DNA from 2 places in the Undibacterium sp. Ji49W genome. Region 2 is predicted to be linked to the other one. Evidence: predicted binding sites of a transcription regulator. Region 2 holds the regulator's gene; the other holds the start of a gene.
What was found. The regulator sigma-54, encoded in region 2, starts transcription at its own class of promoters, with help from an activator protein. The targets are predictions, from matches to a motif close to TGGCANGNAANCTGCTTT.
Positions count from the first base shown of each region.

Region 1: ACO0LK_RS11810 (nitrate/nitrite transporter) is a predicted target of sigma-54. The motif match lies at 6,034-6,051, and genes of this name have one in related genera.

Region 1 covers NZ_JBMPOW010000008.1:119,813-131,489, forward strand. Annotated here, with positions in the region: gene ACO0LK_RS11790 (GNAT family N-acetyltransferase) at 1-63, opposite strand, end outside; gene ACO0LK_RS11795 (molybdopterin-dependent oxidoreductase) at 89-2,854, opposite strand; gene nirD (nitrite reductase small subunit NirD) at 2,910-3,254, opposite strand; gene nirB (nitrite reductase large subunit NirB) at 3,282-5,711, opposite strand; gene ACO0LK_RS11810 (nitrate/nitrite transporter) at 6,081-7,295, shown strand; gene ACO0LK_RS11815 (protein kinase domain-containing protein) at 7,319-9,031, shown strand; gene ACO0LK_RS11820 (EAL domain-containing protein) at 9,185-11,293, shown strand; gene ACO0LK_RS11825 (PAS domain S-box protein) at 11,303-11,677, shown strand, end outside.
Region 2 covers NZ_JBMPOW010000011.1:149,176-160,852, reverse strand. Annotated here, with positions in the region: gene ACO0LK_RS15470 (ABC transporter permease subunit) at 1-1,804, shown strand, start outside; gene ACO0LK_RS15465 (ABC transporter ATP-binding protein) at 1,815-2,543, shown strand; gene ACO0LK_RS15460 (alpha/beta hydrolase family protein) at 2,722-3,639, shown strand; gene ACO0LK_RS15455 (enoyl-CoA hydratase/isomerase family protein) at 4,410-5,504, opposite strand; gene hpf (ribosome hibernation-promoting factor, HPF/YfiA family) at 6,171-6,518, opposite strand; gene ACO0LK_RS15445 (RNA polymerase factor sigma-54) at 6,628-8,115, opposite strand; gene lptB (LPS export ABC transporter ATP-binding protein) at 8,127-8,879, opposite strand; gene lptA (lipopolysaccharide transport periplasmic protein LptA) at 8,880-9,431, opposite strand; gene lptC (LPS export ABC transporter periplasmic protein LptC) at 9,459-10,109, opposite strand; gene ACO0LK_RS15425 (KdsC family phosphatase) at 10,106-10,642, opposite strand; gene ACO0LK_RS15420 (KpsF/GutQ family sugar-phosphate isomerase) at 10,642-11,677, opposite strand, start outside.

The DNA of each region.
Region 1 (11,677 bases), on a different contig from region 2:
ATCAGACAGGGCTATCAGCCTGCCTGCTGCGTCAGAAGCCGGGTCCAGTTTTTCTATGTTCATTTTCCATCTATGTTTGTTTAAGGTCCTATGCAGCTTTTTGCTGTACACCGATGCTGATTATTTTTTTCAGCTCCGGCACGCAAGACCCGCAATTGGTGCCGCATTTCAGCTTACTCTGCAATGCTGTCAATACGTCGGCTGGCAAACCATCCATGCCAGTCAGTGCTGCATTGATTGCTGTATCGGTCACGTTCAGGCAGCTACAAATTACTTTGCCGCGTGCGGCAAAACCTTGTGGTGCCGTGGTGCTTGGCATCAGCAACAAACGCCCCAGTCTGGCAACGGGTTCCTGCGCTTGCAGGAAATCCTTGAGCCAGCTTTCAGCACTGACATCGCCAGCTAGCGCCACGGCAGCCAGACCACCGTCTTTCACCAGGATATGACGCGACACACTGCGACGCCTGTCGTCATAGCGCAGCACATCGGTGCCATGTATGCCAAACAGTTGTTCAATTTTTTCCAGCACCTCAGTTGCCACGGCTTCTTCATTCGCAGCACGGAAGATGACACCGACTTTGTCGCGGCCAAACGGTGTGCATGAGGCATAGGCAAATTCACGCATATAAGGTCGCAAGGCAGTCTGCACTCGATACGCTTCTTCGCTATCCAGCCAGGCAAATACCACGAAGCGCCAGGGCAGTTCTGCCTTCAGTATCTTGACAGCAGCCGCTTTCAGTTCCGGCTGTTTGGAACTGGGGTCGATTGCTGGCGAAGTCAGGGCATTCACGCCATAGCTGGCATTCTGTGCATGGCCACGACCGGATACATATTCTTCACCCCAGTGCATGGCGATGAAGACCTGGCCGGCGCGCTGCTCATCACTTTCAACGATGGGTAAAATCACTGTGCCACGGCGGCTGCTGACGTGTACCAGATCACCTGGCTTCAGGAAGCGCCTTTGCATGTCTGTCGCGTCCATGCTGATGCCAGGTTCGGCCACATGGGCAAACAGTTGCGCCACGGTGCCGGTACGGCTCATACCATGCCATTGATCACGCAGGCGACCGGTATTCAATGAGAACGGATAGCGGGCATCCACCGCATCCTTGACCGGCTGATACACGGCATTGACGAAATGGGCGCGACCACTGGCTGTAGGGAAGATGCCATCTTCATACAAACGCTGCTTGCCTGTGCTGGCACCAGCCGGATAAGGCCATTGCTGTGGCCCCTGCTGTTCCAGTATGGCGTACGACAGACCGGTGATGTCGAGATCACGACCACGGGTACTGTCACGGTGTTCATTCCACACCTGTTCATCACTGTCGTACGCAAAGTTGACCGCTGACTTGCCCAGCAAAGGTGCCAGAGTTTGCGCAAACTGACTGGCAATTTGCCAGTCATGCCTGGCTTCACCTGGTGCGGGTATGACGGGGCGTACACGCGAGATACGGCGTTCTGAATTGGTGACGGTGCCGGTTTTCTCGGCCCAGGTGCTGGCAGGCAAAAGAATGTCAGCATACGGCACGGTGGCCGTACTGGCATAGGCTTCCTGCACGATAACCAGCTCGGCTTTTTGCAAGGCTTCGCGTATCAGGTTTTGTTCAGGCATGGATTGCGCTGGATTGGTACAGACTATCCAGATAATCTTGATGTCCCCCTGCCTGACTGCTTCAAACATTTCCACTGCTGTCTTGCCTGGTGCAGCCGGTACATCATCAACACCCCAGTAAGCGGCTATTTCTGCGCGATGTTCAGCATTGCTTAGATCACGGTGACCAGACATCAGGTTGGCCATGCCACCGACTTCACGCCCGCCCATGGCATTTGGCTGCCCGGTCAGGGAAAACGGTCCGGCACCTGGTTTGCCGATTTGATGGGTAGCCAGATGCAGATTGATCAGGGCAGCATTTTTTGCAGTGCCCGCTGAAGATTGATTCAGTCCCTGGCAATACAGGGACAGGCTGGCTTTGGATTGACCAAACCAGCGTGCTGCCTGCACCAGATCGGCTTCCTTGATGCCACAGGTCTTGGCTACGGCTGCTGGGGTATAGTCACGTACTGTTTGCTTGAGTTCGGCAAAGCCTTCGGTATGCGCCTGGATATAATCAACATCGATCAGATCTTCCCACAGACACAGATGCAGCATGCCGTTAAACAGGGCCACGTCAGTGCCCGGCAAAATCGGCAGGAACAAGTCTGCATCGCGCGCGGTATCAGTACGGCGCGGGTCAGCGACAATCACTTTCAATGCTGGATTCTTTTCCCTGGCCTGTTCCAGTCGACGATACAAGATAGGATGGGCATACGCTGTATTCGAGCCCACGATGAAAATCACTTCGGCCAGGTCTATATCTTCATAACAGGCAGGCGGTGCATCGGCACCCAGTGTCTGCTTGTAACCAGCCACAGCGCTGGACATGCACAGGCGCGAATTGCTGTCGATATTATTGGTGCCTATCAGGCCCTTGGCGAGTTTGTTGAAGACGTAATAATCTTCAGTCAGCAACTGACCGGAAATATAAAATGCAACGCTGTCGGGGCCATGCGCCTTGATGCTGTCGGCAAACTTGCCGGCAATGGTGGCAATGACGGTATCCCAGTCACTGCGCTGGCGTGACTGATCCCGCCCCGCAGATGGCGCACGCATTTCGGGATACAGTGCCCTGACCTGTTGCTGTATTCGGGCATCTGCCGACAGATGCAGGGTACTGCCCTTGCTGCACAGGCGGCCAAAATTGGCTGGGTGATCCGGGTCACCACGTACGCCCACAACCTGCCCGCCTTCGCTTTCAATTACTACACCGCAACCAACGCCGCAATAACAACAGGTAGATTTGGTTTCAGTCATACATGCCTTTAAGTGCTCGCTGCATCACAAAAACATGGGATGCAGCGCATTGTTCCTAAGCCTCTATTGCAAGTGTACGCAATTCATTCGCATCCAGATACACCTGATCTGCATCCACTTTCAGACTGAATTTTTGCGTGCAGCCTTCATCGGGTGCAATGGCGCAGCCCGTAGGCAATTCAATATTCCAGTTGTGCAGCGGGCAAGCCACTTTTTCACCAAAGACTATGCCTTGCGACAGGGGCCCGCCCTTGTGCGGACACTTGTCCAGCAAAGCAAACACCTTGTTTTCACTATTCCTGAAAATAGCCACATCCGGTTTGGTGGCACGGGCCACTACCCGCGCACCCAGTACGGGGATATCTTCAACACGACAAATTACTTGCCAATCCTGACTCATGTTTCTTTCCTCTCAACTAAATTGGCCTTATGCTGGCAAGCGCTCGAATTGACGCGTATCGACCTGGGCTTTTTCTGGTTCATGCCACGGATCAGATTCACCCTCCAGCGCAAACAGCAAGCGCTGGTACAGGTCTTTGCGACGCTCGTCATCTTCGAGGATGATTTTCTTCACATAGTCAAGACCGACACGGTCCAGGTAATGCACGGTGCGTTCCAGATACCAGCCTTCTTCGCGATACAGTTGCAGGAAAGCGCCGGTATATTCCATGACTTCTTCATGCGTCTTCAGTTTCACCAGGAATTGCGCGACTTCGGTTTTGATACCGCCATTGCCGCCCACATAAATTTCCCAACCAGAATCGACGCCGATCACACCAACGTCCTTGATACCGGCCTCGGCGCAATTGCGCGGGCAACCGGATACGGCCAGCTTGACCTTGTGCGGTGAATACATGCGCGCCAGTTCTCGTTCCAGCTGCTGCCCCATGAGGGTGGAATTTTGCGTACCGAAGCGACACCATTCACTGCCCACACAGGTTTTTACGGTACGCAAGCCCTTGGCATATGCCAGGCCTGATGGCATGCCCAGGTCTTGCCACACGGCGCGCAAGTCTTCTTTCTTCACGCCCAGCAAATCGATACGCTGGCCACCGGTGACCTTGACTGTTGGTATATTGAATTTATCGACGACGTCGGCAATCCTGCGCAATTCGCTGGCATTGGTTTCGCCGCCCCACATACGCGGGATGACGGAATAAGTACCATCCTTCTGGATATTCGCGTGTGAACGTTCATTGATGAAACGCGATTGCGGATCATCCTTGGCTTCACGCGGCCATGTGGAAATCAGGTAGTAGTTAATGGCCGGACGGCAACTGGAGCAACCATTCGGTGTGCGCCATTCCATGAATTCCTGTACGCCTGCAACAGTCAGCAGCTTGTTGGCCTTGATTGCATCGCGCACTTGCTGGTGGCTATGATCAGTGCACGAGCACATGGGTTTGACTTTTGAAGCCGTTGAATAATCACCACCGGCGGTGAACATGATGATCTGCTCTACCAGCCCGGTACAGGAACCGCAGGATGCCGATGCCTTGGTATGCTTGCGTACATCATCCAGCGTGAACAGACCTTTTTCCTTGATGGCCTTGACGATGGTGCCTTTGCAGACGCCGTTGCAGCCACAGACTTCGGCCTCATCCGGCATGGCGGCGGCTTTGGTGTGGCCTTCATGACCCACGTCGCCGGTATTCGATTCACCAAACATCAGCGAATCGCGGATTTCAGCAATATTCTTGCCTTCGCGCAGTAGTTTGAAATACCAGCTGCCATCCACGGTATCGCCGTACAGGCAGGCACCAATCAGCTTGTCATCCTTGACAACAAGCTTCTTGTAGACGCCACCTATGGGGTCAGACAGGATAATTTCTTCGGTATCTTTACCGCCCATGAATTCACCGGCAGAAAACAGATCGATGCCAGTCACTTTCAGTTTGGTGGATGTGACTGAACCCTGGTAACGACCAATACCAAAATTCGCCAGATGATTGGCGCAGACCTTGGCCATTTCGAACAAAGGTGCGACCAGACCGTACACCGTGCCGCGATGGTTCACGCATTCACCGACGGAATAAATACGCGGGTCATAGGTCTGCATGGTGTCATTGACGATGATGCCACGATTGCAGTACAGACCGGCTGATTCTGCCAGTGCCGTGTTAGGGCGTATGCCGACAGCCATGACGATCAGTTGCGCCGGAATTTCCAGTCCATCGGTAAAGCGTATGGATTTCACATGGCCATTTTCATCACCGGTGATGGCCTCGGTATTTTTTTCAAGCAGAAAATTCAGGCCACGGTCTTCCAGGGATTTTTGTAACATCTTGCCTGCAACAGGATCCAGCTGACGTTCCATCAACCATCCAGGCAGATGCACGACTGAGACGCTCATGCCGCGCATTTTCAAGCCATTGGCTGCTTCCAGGCCCAGCAGGCCGCCACCGATGACGACAGCGTGCGTATGCTTTTCTGCCGCCTCTATCATGGTATTGGTGTCGTAGATATCACGGTAGGCAATCACGCCCTTGAGGTCTTTGCCAGGTACCGGCAACATGAAAGGAGTGGAACCAGTTGCCAGCAACAAACGGTCGTATTCGGTCTGGGTGCCGTCTTCGGCAATCACGATGCGTTTGTGACGATCGATTTTGGTGATTTTTTTACCGAGATGCAGGGTGATATTATTTTCTTCATACCAATCGACATCATTGAGCATGATGTCCTTGATGGTCTGCTCGCCCGCCAGCACCGGTGACAACAGGATGCGGTTGTAATTGGCATAGGGTTCTGCACCAAAAACGGTAATGTCGTACAAATCCGGGGCAATCTTGATCAACTCTTCAAGGGTACGCACACCTGCCATACCATTCCCGACCATCACTAGCTTTAATTTCTTCATGGCTGCTCCTTTGCATGTCTCCACGGTTTATAAGCAAGAGCAATGCCAGTTCGAAATTTTCGCTTAGCCAAGTTTCCCGCTTTATTCTGTACGCACCAATAAAACCATATATAAAATAGCTTTGCACAGGTAAAACCAACAAATAATCAATCAGCATGATGAGTAATGCCACTTGCTGAAGCGTGATATGAAAAACCTATTTTTTACAAAAAATAAATTGGCCAAACTGGTGCATTGCACCATTTAATTTACCTGACGCACATTTTTTGCACATTTCGTTCTGCTGCAAGCAAGTAAACAGCCCATTTCCTGCACGATTTCATGGCACGGCACTTGCAAGTGGCATGCTCGTTCATCATTGGAGCGATCATGCAAAAAACATCATTCTGGAAAGCAGGCCATCCGCCGACACTGCTAGCGGCTTTCTTTTACTTCGATCTGAGTTTCATGGTCTGGGTACTGCTGGGTCCGCTGGCGATACAGATATCCAAAGACCTTGGGCTGACCGCCGCACAAAAGGGTCTGATCGTTGCTACGCCATTGCTGGCCGGTGCATTGTTGCGCATCGTGATGGGTATCCTGGTCGATCATCTGAAACCCAAAAAAGCCGGTCTTATTGGTCAGGTCGTGGTGCTGGCAGGTCTGTGCTGGGCATGGCTGGGCAATATACATACGTATGAACAGTTATTATTTCTGGGTGTGATTTTAGGTGTGGCAGGCTCTGCGTTTGCGGTTGCACTGCCGTTGGCGTCGCGCTGGTATCCGCCAGAGCATCAGGGCACGGCGCTGGGTATTGCCGGTGCGGGTAATTCCGGCACTGCTTTTGCTGCCCTGTTTGCACCAGCACTGGCGATTGCCTACGGCTGGTCGAATGTGTTTGGACTGGCTCTGATTCCATTGATAGTGGCACTGATTGTCTACCTGATTTTTGCCAAGGATGCGCCGGGTGAAACACCCAGCAAATCAATGGGTGAATACCTGGCCGTGCTGAAGGATAAGGATGCCTGGTGGTTCATGTTCTTCTACAGTGTGACATTCGGCGGTTTTTCTGGTCTGGCATCGTCGCTGACCATTTATTTCAATACTCAGTATGGCCTGTCGCCGATACACGCCGGTTATTTCACGGCTGCCTGCGTATTTGCGGGTTCACTGGTGCGTCCGTTTGGTGGTCGTATTGCAGATCGTATTGGTGGTATCAAGACACTGTCGGTGATGTACACCGTTGCTGCCGCCTTCCTGTTTATAGCTGCGACTGGCTTGCAGTCATCCGTGGCTGCCGTGGTCGTCTTTGTGATCGCCATGCTGGCACTGGGTACCGGCAATGGCGCCGTGTTCCAGTTGGTGCCACAACGGTTCCGCAAAGAGATGGGCGTCATGACCGGTCTGGTGGGTATGGCCGGTGGTGTCGGTGGTTTTTACCTGGCGGCCAGTATGGGTTATTCACGCCAGATCACCGGCAGCTATCAGCTGGGTCTGTCAATTTTTGCTGGCCTGGCAATTGTCGCCCTGCTCGGTTTATCATTGGTGAAGAAACGCTGGCGCACCACCTGGGGTTCTGCCGCCATGACCACCGCCAAAATCTGATCACCTGAGGCTTATCCCACACCATGCCACTCATCGTCACTACCGGCTATCAGTCTGTCGCAGGCGTGCGTAGCCGTAATGAAGACTTTGTCGGCATGGTCACGCCGGGCGAACCGGAACTGTCAAGCAAGGGCATGATATTGGCCGTTGCTGATGGTGTATCCGGCAGTGAGGGCGGACGCGAGGCAGCTGAATATGTCGTGCGCGGCTTGCTGACCGATTACTACGCCACGCCGGATACCTGGGAAGTCACCACGGCGCTGGAAAAAGTCGTGGTCGCCATGAATAGCTGGGTACAACAGCAAGGCTCGGTCAGACGCGAGCTGGCTGGCATGGCCACCACCCTGACCACCCTGGTGCTGCGTGGGCGCATGTATTACAGCGCCCATGTCGGCGATACCCGCTGCTATCTGCTGCGTAATGGCAACTTGCAGAAGTTGACTCAGGATCATGTCTGGGACAGGCCGGAAATGCAGCATGTGCTGACGCGTGCGATAGGCCTGGATTCTCACCTGGTGATAGACCATGGTATGGGTGAACTGCGTGCCGGTGATGTGTTCTTGCTGGCCAGTGACGGTGTCTGGGCTGCCATCAGCGAATATGACCTGAATGATTTTCTGCAACAGGTCAGCACCCAAAGCCTGAGCCCGGATCTGGCCTGTACTGGCCTGTGCGAAGCCGCCATGAAAGCAGGCTCACAAGACAATTGCAGCGCCCTGGTCGTGCGTGTCAATGAATTGCCGGAAGGCGATTTGCGCGACGCCATTACTGAATTGCATGTCCTGCCCGTACCACCCCGCATGAAACCTGGCCAGACGCTTGATGGCTACGTGATTGATGAAGTCATGCATACCTCGCAGACCACGCTGCTGTACCGCGTGACCGATCCGGTACATCATCGCAAGCTGGTGCTGAAGACCCTGCACCCCGACCGCGCTACAGATGCCCAGGAACGTTCTGCCTTTGCGCATGAAGCCTGGCTGGCAAAACGCGTGGTCGCCCGCTTCTTCCCCCAGGTGATCACGCCCGAGCAAAGAAATTACCTGTATTACCTGTCTACCTGGCATGCTGGCGATTCGTTGCAAAGACGGCTGGATGCAGGGCAACACTTTACCGTGCCCGAAGCCGTCGTCTGTGGCGGCAAACTGGTGCGTGCCGTCGGTGCGCTGCACAGACGCAGCATCTTGCACCGGGACATCAAACCCGCCAATGTACATCTGGGTGACGATGATGAAATCCGCATCCTCGATCTGGGCGTGGCGCAGTCCGGCTTTGACAGCAAGGACAGTTCACCAGCCAGCAATTTCAATCTGGCAGGCACGCCCTCTTTTCTGGCACCAGAACAATTCCAGGGGGAACCGCCGTCAAGAGCGACGGATATCTACGCCACTGGCGTGACCCTATATTACCTGCTGACCCGGCATTATCCCTATGGTGAGGTCGAACCTTTCCAGCGCCCAAAATTTGGTGAGCCGGTGACGCCGGGTCGTTATCGCCCTGACTTGCCACACTGGCTGGAAAATGTCTTACTGAAAGCAGTTGCCCGCGACCCGCAAGATCGCTTTGAAACGGCAGAAGAATTTCTGCTGGCACTGGAACGCGGTGCCGCCCATCCCCTGCCTGCTCCCAGCATCAAGCCGCTGGCCCAGCGTGACCCTCTATCACTGTGGCGTGCGCTGGCCATCATCTCCATCGTCGCCAATCTCTTGCTGGTATATCTGCTGATTGCACGTTAAGCGAAACACTGTTCGCGTCCGTGGCATGATGCATACTGCAACTGTTTGTTGGAACTGACTCATAAATAAACGTGAGTGTGAACAATGATATTGCCCTCATAATTAATAGTGTATTAACATTGGGCAGATATTCACTTGTAGACTGCCCTTGCCATGCGTAACAGCCTTGACCGCCTGATACATATACTGCGCCTGCGCCGCATAGGCGTAAGGCTGGCGCTCAGCTATGCCTTGCTGCTGGGCTTGTTCACTATCGTCCTGTTGTTGCCAATCTCACAAATTCGCAAAATGACAGCGCAAAGCGAGAAATTTTCCAGCAAGGAAATACAAAGCCTGCTATATGTACAGGAACTCAGTTTATCCACAGAAAATGTCGGACGTGCCCTGCTGCAATTGCTGACCGTTCCCTATGAACAGCGCATACCCGAATATGCCGCCGTCGATGAAAAAAACCGTCAGATTGACAAACTCATCAGCGCCCTGGAAACCACGCTAAGCGATGATGAACAATTGCAGAACCTGAAGAACCTCAAGGAAAAGCGCAATATTTACCAACAAAACTATCTTGTCACCGTCAACCAGCTCGAAGATGAAGGACAGGAAGCTGCCAAATCCACCTTTCTGAAGCAAGTGCAGCCAGCGCTGGGCAATTTGCTACAGGAATCAAAAACTTTCCTCGACCGTGAACAAAAACTGATACAACAACACCAGGCCGAAGCCCAGCATGACCTGGAACACACCGGCATGATGGTGGCATTGCTGTCGAGCTTTGCGGTATTGGTAGCAGCGCTGCTGGCCTGGCTGACAACACGCAGTGTGGTGCGGCCATTGGCGCGGCTACAGGCCAGTGCCCTGCGAATTGCCAACGGCGACTACCAGACGCGCGTCATTCCCGGCAAGACCGAAGAAGTGGCGCGGGTAGGCGAAGCTCTGAATGCCATGGCCAGCGCTATCGGCATACGCGAACAAACTGTCGAGCACCTGGCGTATTACGACCCCCTGACCGATCTGCCCAACCGCACCTTCCTGCTGAAAACCCATGACGGCAAAGGCGAGCCCCACCAGGGCCTGCTACTGATGGATCTGGCGCGCCTTAAAATCATCAATGAGACCTTAGGTTTTGATACTGGGGATACCGTCATCTACGACGTAGCCACACGCCTCAAATCAGTAGTCAGCCAGGACAATGGCGAGCGCAAACCCTGGCTGGCAAGACTGGCTGGCGGTGCCTTTGCCATCCTGTGCTTTGATACCAGCAAAAGCGCCATGGAAAACCTGCATCAGCGTATTGATGCTGTCATGGCCGAACCGGTCAAGTGTGCCCAGCATTCTGTCGATGTCAGCCTGGTGTACGGCCTGGCCATCACCATCGACACTGCATTGCCCTTGATGACCCTGATACGCAATGCCGAAGTGGCGCTGTATGCGGCCAAGCGTAGCGCCAGTGCAGCAGCCTGGTACACCGATGCGCAAGAAGCTTCACGTCTCAGTCATTTAAGTCTGCTGTCTGATCTGCGTTCTGCCGTCAGGGATTCTGAATTGCAAATGTGGCTGCAGCCCAAACTGCATCTGGTCGATGGCAAGGCCTATGGCTTTGAAGCGCTGGTGCGCTGGCAGCACCCGACCCGTGGCTTTATTTCACCGGCAGAATTTGTTCCCTTTGCCGAACGCACCGGCTATATCAGCATGCTGACCATGTGGATGCTGGAAAAAGCCATCACCACCCTGCTCGGCTGGCAACAGCATTATCCGCAGCAAACCATTGCCGTCAATGTCAGCACCCATGACTTGCGCGATACCAGTTTTCCAGACCAGATCGCCGCACTGTTGCAGCGCCATGCCGTCAACCCGGCCTTGCTGAAACTGGAAATCACCGAAAGCGGTATCATGGAAGACCCCGACAGCACCATACTGCTGCTCAAGCGCTTGCGCGATATCGGGCTCGATTTATCGATTGATGATTTTGGTACCGGCTATTCTTCGCTATCCTATTTGCAGCGCCTGCCTGTCAGCGAACTGAAGATAGACCGCAGCTTTGTGACCAATATCAATGCCCTGCCCATTACACAGAGCCTGGTCAAGGCCATCATCTCCATGGGCCATGGTCTGGGGCTGAGCGTGATTGCAGAAGGCATAGAAACTGCCGCAGAACGCGAAACCTTGCGTATGCTGGGCTGTGATTCCATGCAGGGCTATTTTGCCAGCAAGCCTCTGTACGGCGAAGCCCTGCAAACATGGTTGTCCAATTTACCGGCGAACTGAGCGATTCCCATGCAAGCACCTGCCCTCCCTCACGATGAAGCCATACGCCTGCAGACACTACAGGCCTGTGCCATCCTCGATACTCCGGCAGAAGAACGCTTTGACCGGCTGACGCGGCTGGCAAGACATCTGTTCCAGACGCCGATTGCCCTGGTGTCACTGATAGATACCGACCGGCAGTGGTTTAAGTCACGTCAGGGACTGGATGCAACACAAACACCCCGGGATATCTCGTTTTGCGGCCACGCCATCCTGTCGCAGGATGTCTTGTATGTGCCAGATGCCAGGCTGGATTTGCGCTTTTCTGACAACCCGCTAGTCACAGGCAAACCCAATATACGTTTTTATGCCGGTGCACCACTGCGGGCCAGGAACGGCCAGAGG
Region 2 (11,677 bases):
TGGTTATACTGGGCAGGTCTCTCTCGGCCATGCCGGCCTGTTTGGCATAGGATCGTACACCACCGGTGTGCTGGTATTTAAACTGGGATTGCCATTCCTTGTTGCTGTACCTTGCAGCATCGCTGTCGCGGCCTTGTTTGGTGCCCTGCTGGCCTTGCCAGCGTTGCGGGTGACGGGGCCTTACCTGGCTATGGTAACACTGGCATTTGGTACCATCATTACGATTCTGATCAATGAAATGAGTTTCCTGACAGAAGGCCCAATGGGTATCAAGCTGACCAAACCAGTTGTGTTCGGTTACAAGCTCAACGAGGTGGAGTACTACTATGTCGTTGCGGCGATGATGGTGCTTGCTCTTATCGTGGTTCATCGCATCCTGCGGTCGCATCTTGGCCGGGCGTTCCAGGCTTTGCGTGACAGCCCGATTGCGTCTGACTGTATGGGCGTGTCGGTGTATCGCTACAAAGTCATCGCCTTCGTCATCAGCGCTGCGTTGGCCGGTCTGGCAGGCAGTTTGTATGCGTATTCCGAAGAGTATATTTCACCCAATACCTACAACTTTGAACTGACCATCATGTTTTTGCTGGCCGTCATCATGGGTGGTCGTAAAACCCGCAGTGGCGCCTTGCTTGGTGCTCTGATCGTGGTCATGCTGCCATCGTTGCTGGCTGATATAGAACTGTTCCGCAAAATCGCCAGCGTCGCGGCTGTGATTGCTGTACTGGCGGGTGGCGCAGCCATAGTCAAACAGCGCAAGACCGTCCGCGAGATGTTGGTACCTGTTGGCGCAACAGTAGCCATGGCCCTGTTTTCCTACAAGCTGGAAAACATTACAGACTGGCGTCTGACCATCTTTGGTTTGATGACCCTGTTTGTTGTGTATTACCTGCAGGACGGCATCGTTGGTTTTGTCAATAGCCTGTTCGGCAAAGGGGCGCGTCATGTGGAACTGGATGCTGCCAGTGCACAAGCCAGTAACGACCTTGCCATCGTGAAGGCAAGTGAGGCCAGGGTTGGCGTATTGCTAACCGCCAGAAAAGTACTGATGCAGTTCGGTGGACTGAAGGCATTGAACCAGGTCGATCTGCAAATTACCAAGGGCACGGTACATGGCCTGATTGGTCCGAATGGTTCAGGCAAGAGCACCATGATGAATGTTCTGACCGGCATTTATCAGCCTACCGATGGTGTGGTGGAATTTGGTGGTCATGTGATATCCGGCAATACCCCGTCAGCCATTGCGCTGGGTGGTGTGGCACGTACGTTCCAGAACGTGCAATTGTTTGGTGAAATGACGGCCACTGAGAATATTCTGGTGGGCCTGCACAATACCTTCCGCAGTAATGTGCTGGACGTCATGTTGCATACACCGCGCTATATGCGTGAAGAACGTCAGGCCCGTGAACGGGCTGCCAGCCTGCTGCATTTTGTAGGTCTTGCCGACCTGGCGAATGAGGAGGCACGTAACCTTCCATATGGCAAACAGCGCCTGCTGGAAATCGGGCGTGCGCTTGGCCTGAACCCGCAATTGCTATTGCTGGACGAGCCTGCTGCGGGTCTGACTGCTCCGGACATCAAGGATCTGATTGCCATCATCCACAAGATACGAGAACACGGTATTACCATCATCCTGATTGAACATCATATGGATGTGGTCATGTCGATCTGCGATATTGTGACCGTGCTTGATTTTGGCCAGAAAATCGCCGAAGGCAAACCTGCGGCAGTACAGGCTGACCCCAAAGTGATAGAAGCTTATCTTGGTGGCAGTGTGGCAGATGCAGCCGACATCGTCGCTGCATAAGGAGAACATCATGTTGAGCATTTCAAATTTACATGCAGCCTATGGCAAGGTGGAAGTCTTGCACGGTATTTCTCTGGAAGTACCAAAGGGAAAAGTGGTGACCCTGATAGGATCAAACGGCGCCGGAAAAACCACGACCATGCGCGCCATTTCCGGCATGCTGAAACCAAAAGAAGGTTCTGTCGTGCTGGCCGGAAAAGATGTGACAGGCATGGATTCACACAAGATCGCACGCGCCGGTCTGGCCCATTCACCCGAAGGGCGGCGCGTATTTGCCACCATGTCGGTGACAGACAATCTCTTGCTGGGTGCCTTCCCCCGTTTTACCCGTAGCCGTCCGCGTGGCGATATAGATACTGACTTACAAAAAGCCATGGATTTATTTCCGCGTCTGAAAGAACGTCGCAATCAGCTGGCTGGCACTTTATCTGGCGGCGAACAGCAGATGCTGGCCATGGCCAGGGCGGTGATGCTTAATCCCGATGTCATTTTGCTGGACGAACCCTCCATGGGGCTGGCACCTATACTGGTGGATGAAGTCTTCCGCATTATTGTGCGCCTGAAAGAGGAGGGTACTACCATGCTGCTGGTGGAGCAATTTGCAGCGGCTGCCCTGGCTGTGGCAGATTATGGCTATGTGCTGGAAAATGGACGTATCTCGGTGCATGGACCGGCAGCGAATCTGCAAAATGATCCGGCTGTGAAGGCGGCTTATCTGGGTGGTGGTGCGCATCATTGATTGATGTTGTTTTCACCGAAAAATGGAGAGCTTGCTCTCCATTTTTTTATTGAAATTCCTTAAAAAATTTACATTGCTTATGTTATTTTAGTGGAAGCAGCTATCGCCAGAAAAATGGCATAACATCAAAATTTCCGCTTAGTGCATTCTTATGATTTCACTTTCTTCTTGTTTTCGCGTGTCGATTTTGACGTTGACGATCTTCTTTTGCACTTCAGGAATCGCAGCACCAGCCCTTCAGGAACACCATATCAGTATTGATGGCAAGGAAAGACGGTATTACCATTTTTCTGATCCTGCATCAGTGACCCAGGGGCAGGCAATAATATTGGTCAGTGGTTCGGGTTGTGATGATTTTTCGGCGCGATTACCCAAGTTCTTTGAGCGGTATCCTGAACCGGTTAATGTCTATTATCTTGAAAAATATGGCGTCATAAAAAGGGCTGACGGCAGTAAATGTTCGTCGGAATTTCTGGCTGCTGACAAATTTGAAATACGTTTATCCGATCATTTGAAGTTTATAGGGGAGGAGCCTGATCTAAAGAAAATGCCCGCACGTTCCATCGCTGTACTGGGATTTTCAGAGGGCGGAGCGATAGCCCCCTATATCGCCAGAGACAATAAAAAAATCGGTTGGCTGGCGACGGCGGGTAGTGGTGGTTTGAAGCAAAGTGAAGAATTTCTGATCTTTGCAGATCGTGGTGTAGAACCTTATGCCAAGCCTTTCTCGAGAGATTATTTTTTGCAGGTTTATGACGAGATCAGACGTGATGGCAATAATCTGGAAAAAGAATTCTTTGGGCATTCCTATGTCTACTGGTCCGGACATTTGTTCTCGGATCCACTGGACGTATATGCAAAGCTGGATATCCCCATGGTGGCAGCGATGGGAGAGAAAGATGACAGTGTACCCATAGAGTCAGGACGTGCCTTACGGGATTATTTCCTGAAGCATCCTGAAAAGGATTTTCAGTTCGTGGAATTTCCAGGTGCCAGTCATGGTTTGAAGACATCTGATAAAAATGGAGCGCAAGAGTTTATTGCGAGTTTGGCGGCGTGGTTTAAGGGGAGGAAGAGAGCGTTTGAATTGAAGTAGCTGGCATCAGTAACGAACTGGCACAATTTTCAAACAAGTTATTTGTATCGACGTCATTCCAGCGTGTTTCTAGCTGGAATCTAGTGGTGTTTTTGGCAGGCTATTGCGTGAGTTAATTTCAGATTATTAGAACTCATTTCATAAATAGGGATGAGTGCGAGCAAGGTGATTCGGGATGCAGTGCAAGGCGTGACGCGCAGCCAAGGCTGGTGCCTTGGCAAGCGGCACAACGCTGCAATGCGCCCGCGAAGTGTCAATGCGGCCAGCTCCCGAAGGGTTTGCCTCATAACGCGTGCTGGACTGCAAGGTGTGAATAATTCGACTCGTTGTCAATAGACCCGCTATTGACTGCCTCGTCCGCCTTGCCAGCCCACGTTATGAGGCAAACGCATCTCACCCCTATTTATGAAATGAGTTCTAGTATTTTGAGTAATCTGGTTTTCAATGCCAACAGACGTTCATTTTGGATTGCAGGCCGGTGGTAGACCGGCGGCTACCCACCTTTTTGCTTCGCCAAAAAGGTGGGCCAAAAAGGCGACCCAGGCGTCGTCGCCCCTGCGGGGTTCCCTTTGCTGCCAGTCAAAAAATGGGAAGGTCCGAAACTCGCTTCGCTCAAACATCGGCCCTTCTTTTTCCATTTTCTGCCTTGCATCAAAGGCGTCGACACATGGGAACTGCTAAAGTCAAAAGCAACCGCAACTTCAAAAGCAACCGCAACTTCAAAAGCGATGACAATGCGACCTTTAGTTAAATTGCTTTTGCGGGGTAATTTATCCCTGCAAAAAACGCAAAGGATGTGCGTGGGTAGGCCATACCTCGATGAAGAAATTTGCCACCTGTTCTGTCGTCACCTCTGCCAGCGTGGTGGGTGACCAGCGTGGTGTATTGTCTTTGTCTACCACCAGCGCACGCACACCTTCCAATACTTCACCGTGTTTGAAACAGTGGCGTACCATGTTTCTTTCCATACGCAGGCAATCGGATACGGTAATGCTGGCGCTGCGCCGTAATTGTTCCAGCGTGACAGACATCAATAGTGGAGAACGTTTTTGCATGATGGCAAATGCCTGTTGTGCAAAATCAGATGTGTCTTGCTGCAAGTTGTTGCTGATCTCGATTGCACAGTTTCCGCTGAACAGGGCATCAATGCCTGATCTGTTTGCGGCCAGCTTACTGTTGCCGGGGAGTGCCTGATCAGCAAAAGGAACCGCAAATTCGCGTATTGCGGCTCGTACATCGGTGGCGGTATTTTGTTCCAGAAGATGCATCAAGGCAGGCAATTTTGATGTCGGTATAAATACATCGGCCAGCCCTGCATACAGCGCATCGGCTGCGTTAATGACTTCACCGGTCAGACCCATGTAAGTACCAATTTGTCCCGGTGCACGTGATAGGAAGTAACCACCACCCACGTCCGGGAACAGGCCGATATTCACTTCCGGCATCGCCATTTTGGTACGTTCCGTGACGATGCGCAGGCGGCAGTCATTGCCTGCCTGGGCGATACCCATACCACCTCCCATGACGACCCCATTCATCAGCGCGATATAAGGTTTGGGGTAGAAATGAATTAAATGATTTAGTGCATATTCTTCGGTGAAAAAATCTTCCAGCAAGGCAGAATCACCTTTTGGTGTTGCGGTGCCTACATCATAAAAGAAGCGGATATCACCACCTGCACAAAATGCCTTTTCACTGCTGCCATGGATAAATACTGCCCGCACGCTTTGATCATCCTGCCAGGCCAGCAAGGTCGTTGTCAGCGCTCTAACCATATCGAGAGACAGCGAGTTCAGTGCTTTGGGTCTATCCAGGATGATATAGCCGATGTTGTTCTTGACGGAGGTGAGTACAAATTGGCTCATGGTGGTTGACTATGCAGGGTAGAGGATGAAGCTGCTATTTTAGCTTTGTCGGACGTGGGCGTCACGGGGTGTATATGCTTATGAGGAAATGATGCAGGGGCGAGATGTTTGTTGTTGTTGTTGTTGTTGTTGTTGTTGATCTTCAACCGCTTGGGCCGATGTAATTTGTGCGTCACAGAAAATGGAAAGAGAAGATCCGATGTTTGAGCGAAGCGAGTTGCGGATATTCCCATTTTTTGTGATGCACAAATTATGCTGAAGCGCAGCGCAAGCACCCGTAGGGCGAGTCTGCGGTCGCCTTTTCTTTGGATACTTGCTTTTGGCGACGCAAAAGAAAGTATCTCGGCTGCCGGGCCGAGACCCGGCTTGTGTCCACGGAGGGCGATCGTCTTAATCAAAGTGTGGCATATAACGGGCGACACGGCATACATAGAACGCCGCTGGATTCCAGCCAAACCCACGCTGGAATGACGCCAATAAAAATGCCGTGAATCAACTAACTCGCAGCTTGTTGAGCAACGCATGCTACAAACAGCAATAAAAGTAAATTATTTATTTGAAATGTCAGAAACGATATCTACAAAAAACCTATCATCCAGCAAAAAGGACGCCTGTAGCGTCCTTGTTTTGGATGTCCACAACCCTGTTAAGGTAAGGACTGGGGTCTTATGAAGCCGATGCCGGATCAGGTATGTGCTTGATGGCGTCGTGCTGATGGTTTTGTATCTTGTCTTTATGCTTGATGACCTGACGATCAAGTTTATCTATCAGTGTATCGATAGCTGCATACAGATCATGCGCCAGACTTTCTACATGGATATCTTTGCCACTGATATGCAAATTAATGTCCGCTTTGTGTCGTTTTTCCTTTTCCCGGAGCTTGTCCACCGTCAGGATGACGGCGATATCAATGACCTGGTCGAAGTGTCGCCTGATACGTTCTAGTTTGGTATGTACATATTCACGAATTGCAGGAGTTACTTCGACGTGATGTCCACTGATGGTGAGATTCATACTGTGCTCCTATAGTGATGTTGCTTGCTGTAACGATAAGCTCATTGCTGTCTTATTGCCTTGAGCTAAATCATATATAGCAATTCAAACCGTGATTACAAGGACTTGCTTACAAAGATTTACGCAAACTCACTGGGGGGATTTTGAGGGCTTCACGGTATTTGGCAACTGTCCGTCGGGCAATTACCATGCCCTGTTCACCCAGCATGTCTGCAATTTTGCTATCAGAGAGTGGGCTTTTCTGGTCTTCTGCTCCTATCAACTGCTTGATGAGTGCGCGTATCGCGGTGGAAGATGCTTCCCCCCCTGTTTCCGTCGCGACATGGCTGCCGAAAAAGTATTTCAACTCAAACATGCCGTGGGGGGTCAGCATGTATTTTTGGGTTGTTACACGCGAGATAGTGCTCTCGTGTAATCCTAGTGTATCAGCAATTTCGCGCAAAACAAGGGGGCGCATGGCAACAGCACCATGCGTGAAAAAATTGCGTTGTCTTTCAACTATGGCTTGTGCAACGCGCAAAATGGTATCGAAACGCTGCCGCATATTCTTGATCAGCCAGCGTGCCTCTTGCAACTGTGAGCCGAGCCCGCCTTCCCCACGATTTTGTTTCATGATGTTGGCATACATGCTGCTGACACGCAATTTGGGCATGACATCCTGATTCAGCGAGACTTGCCAGCCATTGGCTGATTTTTTGACAATGACATCTGGCACGACATAATCCGATTCATCGACTGCAAAATCGATACCTGGGCGGGGCTTGCATAGGCGGATGACGGTTTGTGCGTCGCGCAAATCTTCATCATCGCAGTCGAGGATTTTCTTGAGTTTGGTGAAATCTCTTTGTGCAAATAAAGTCAGTTGCGTTTCAACAATTTGCAAAGCCAGTCTGCGTGTCACGAAAGCAATTTTAGGCAAGCGCTTGATTTGCAGGGCAAGGCATTCAGATGGTGTGCGAGCGCCCACACCTGCCGGATCAAAGCTTTGCAGCATGTTCAGGGCAAATGCCAGTTCTTCTGGCTCGACGCACAATTCCAGTGGCAGGCTGGCATGGATTTCATCCAGGGTTTCTGTCAGGTAGCCATTGTTGTCGATGGCATCAATCATCAATTCGACCAGGGCGCGGTCACGTGGCTCGCGCAGGTTCAGACGCATTTGTTCTTGTAAATGTTCTCGCAGTGTAATGTGGGCGGCACCCAGTTGTGGCCTGCCATCTTCATCGTCACTGCTTTTGCTGCCATGATGCACGTCGTCAAAACCCCAGTCTTCTTCGCTGGAGCTGCTTGTGTCATTGCTGACGGCGATATCAGCGTCAGCCTGAGGTTCTGTAGCTGTGCTGCTTTCTTCGCGGGATGCTGGCGCTTCCATGCCGGCGTCTGCTGCTGTGCTGCTGGTATTGATGGCACCGTCTGCCAGCAGGCGTACTGCGTGGTCCAGCGGGTCATCCACACGCTCCAGCATGGGATTTTCTATGAGCAGGGTTTCCAGCTCCTGGTGCAATTCCAATGTGGACAATTGCAGCAACCGTATGGATTGCTGCAATTGAGGCGTTAATGCCAGATGCTGGGACGTGCGTAGTTGCAGGCTTTGTTTCATGATGATTCCCGTCACATCCGGAAATGTTCTCCCAGATAGACGCGCCGCACGGATTCATTTTGTATGATGTCATCCGGCTTGCCGCTGGCCAGTACGGCCCCCTGATTGATGATGTAGGCATGATCACAGATGCCCAGAGTTTCACGCACGTTATGATCGGTAATCAATACGCCGATGCCACGTTCCTTGAGGAAACGCACAATGCGCTGGATTTCAATCACGGCGATCGGATCAACACCGGCAAAGGGTTCATCCAGCAAAACGAAGCGCGGGTTGGTGGCCAGTGCGCGGGCAATCTCTACACGCCGGCGTTCGCCGCCTGATAGTGACAGTGCCTGACTTTCCCGGATTTTTTCAATCTGCAAATCGGCCAGCAGGGCATTGAGCCTTTTGACGATGGATTTCTCGGAAAGAAATTTTCCATTGGCATCTTTTTGCAATTCCAGCACGGCACGGATATTTTCTTCTACCGTCAGCTTGCGAAATACCGAAGCTTCCTGTGGCAGGTAAGACAACCCCAGCACGGCCCGCTGGTGTATTGGCAATTGTGAGATATTGACAGCATCAATCGTGATATCGCCAGCGTCGGACGGCACCAGGCCAACGATCATGTAGAAGGAGGTGGTTTTGCCGGCACCATTCGGGCCCAGCAAACCAACCACTTCACCGCTTTTCACTTCCAGCGATACGTCACGCACCACCTGGCGCGCGCCATAACGTTTTTGCAATCCCTTGACGAGCAAGGTACTAGGCGTGGCAGTCATTTAATTGGTCTGTTTGGGTTGCAGGGTGATTTTGACGCGGCCGGCACCGTCTACATGCTGGCCCGTGGTTGAATTGGTACCGATGGCGATATCATTTTTACTGTCATAGGACAGGTATTCGCCCTCTTGTTCCTGGGTGACCTTCTTGCCTTCCAGGTAGCGCACTTTGGCTTTGGAAATGAACTTGACGATTTCTGTCGTCTGATTGTATTCCGCACGGTCCGCTTCACCTTCTACCCACAGGTCCGGGCCGCCATCGCGTTTTTGCCGGAAGCTGACTTTTTTGCTGACGCCACCAGTCAGTACGACAAACTGGTCACCGTTCGGGGCTTCGGTAACGACGGCTTTTTCCGAATTGACGACCAGGGTGCCGCGCACCAGTTGTACGCCTTTGGACAAGACGCGCACGCTGGTTTTTCCATCGCTTTCAGAGTAACCGGCCTCGATGGTTGTCTCCTTGAAACTGTCGGCTTTTTCTGCACCTGCTGGCGTATAGATTAAAGCTAAACAAGCCAGTCCCAGGCATTGGCTAAGGGAGCGTATCAATTTCATATTTTTCATTGGCAAATATCGCTTTCTCTATTTGGATGGTGTAGGGGCAACTGGTTCGCGTTCACGTTTTTTCAAGTGAATACGTACCTTACTTAGCAGCGCCAGATGTTGGGTGGAGTTGTTGGCCACCATACCTACGGCGGTGGTGTCCACTTTTCCTGTTTTGACGGTGATAGGCTTGTCAGTTTTGACAATATCATCGTCGGGTAACAGCAACAAATAACTGGTTTCCAGGCGCATGAATTGTGAGCTCAGGCCTTCGGGTCTTTCCATGCTGACGTTGTCATACAGACGTACTTCATCATGTTCACGCTTGGGCGTGGTGACCGTGGATTTTTGCGACACCACGGCCAGGTCAGCCAGCAGATGCAAAGGCGGGCGATCAACATCAAAGCTGTTGATTTGCGGGCGCTGAATTTCTATATTGTCATTGCGCGGCAGATGAATCAGGCGTTCACCAGTGATGTGGTAATTTGCCTTGCCATTATTTGACAGCCGGATAAAATTGAATTTTTCTACATAGTAATCCGGTGCCGAACGGGCAGATGAACGGTTCTGTTCATCATTCGCATTCCGCCGTATGACTTCCATCACCCAGATGGTACCCAGGGTCATCATGCCCAGCAGTATGACTGCCAGCCAGATGCGGAAACGGTCTATGGTCATATGTTGTTTCATGACAGGTAAGCCCCGATAGCCTCTTCATATTTACCCTGGGCGCGCAGGATGAAGTCGCAAACTTCCCGTGCCGCACCTTTGCCGCCACTGGCCGTGGTGACGTAATGCACTCTTTGCCTGACTTCTGCATGGGCATTCGGTACGCTGGCAGAAAAACCGCAACGTGTCAGTATCGGCAAGTCGATGATGTCATCGCCGATAAAGCCACAGACATCGGCAGGCAGATTCAATTCAGCAAGCAATTGCAGGAAGGCCGATTTCTTGTCGTGTATGCCCTGGCGTACATGGGTGATGCCAAGGTCGCTGGCACGCTTGCTGACAATCGCTGATTGCCTGGCGCTGATGATGGCTGTGGCAATGCCGGCCTGCTGCAACAGCTTGATGCCCTGGCCGTCAAGCACATTGAAGGTTTTCATCATTTCACCTTCCGGGCCGAAATGCAGGCTGCCGTCGGTGAGTATGCCATCCACGTCAAATATCATGAGCTTGATCGTGGCGGCATTATCGGCTGCAACTTGTCTTGCTTTTTCCATCAGATTACCTTGGCCCGTGTCAGGTCATGAATATGCAGGGCACCGACCAGTTTTCCCTGGTCATCGGCCACCAGCAACTGGTTGATGCGATAGGTTTCCATAATTTCTACCGCTTCTACCGCCAGTTGTTCTGGCCGTATGCGGCGCGGCTTGTCATGCATGACTTCGGCAATCTGTAACTGGGTAAAGTCGCGTGTGCCATCCATCAGGCGGCGCAAGTCACCGTCGGTGAAGATGCCGACGATATGCTGGTCTTTATCCACCACGGCGGTCATCGCCATGCCTTTTTTGGTAATTTCCAGCAGCGCGGTTTTCAGGCCGGTATCTGGTGTCACCTGCGGGATATCATCGCCGGTGCGCATGACATCGCGGACGTGGGTCAGCAGGCGGCGGCCCAGTGAACCACCAGGGTGGGAGCGGGCAAAGTCTTCTTCGCGAAAACCGCGTGCATCCAGTACGGCGACTGCCAGCGCATCACCCAGCGCCAGTGTGACGGTGGTGCTGGCTGTTGGTGCCAGGTTTAGCGGGCAGGCTTCTTTCGCCACATGCAGGTTCAGGTGTACATCGGCCAGCTTGCCCAGACTGGATTCCGGGTTGCCGGTCATGGCGATCAGTTTGACACCCAGGCGCTTGATGATGGGCAGGATGGACATCAGTTCAGATGCTTCACCAGAATAAGAAATGGCAATAAATACATCTTGTGGTGTCACCATGCCAAGATCACCATGCGCGGCTTCTGCCGGATGGACGAAAAAGGACGGCGTGCCGGTAGAAGCGAAAGTCGCAGCGATCTTGCGGGCGATATGACCAGACTTGCCTATGCCCGAGACGACCACGCGACCGTGGCAGGCTAACAACATATACACGGCTTCGGTGAAGCCGGCTGCGTCGCCGTTACCCAGACGCTTTTGCAATGCAAGCAGGGCATCGGCTTCGATTTGCAGGGTTTCGCAGGCCAGTTTCAGGGCGCGCTGTGCGGCTTCAGCCGTGCGCACAGGTGCAACATGGTCGCGAGAAGATAGGGCATTGAATTCG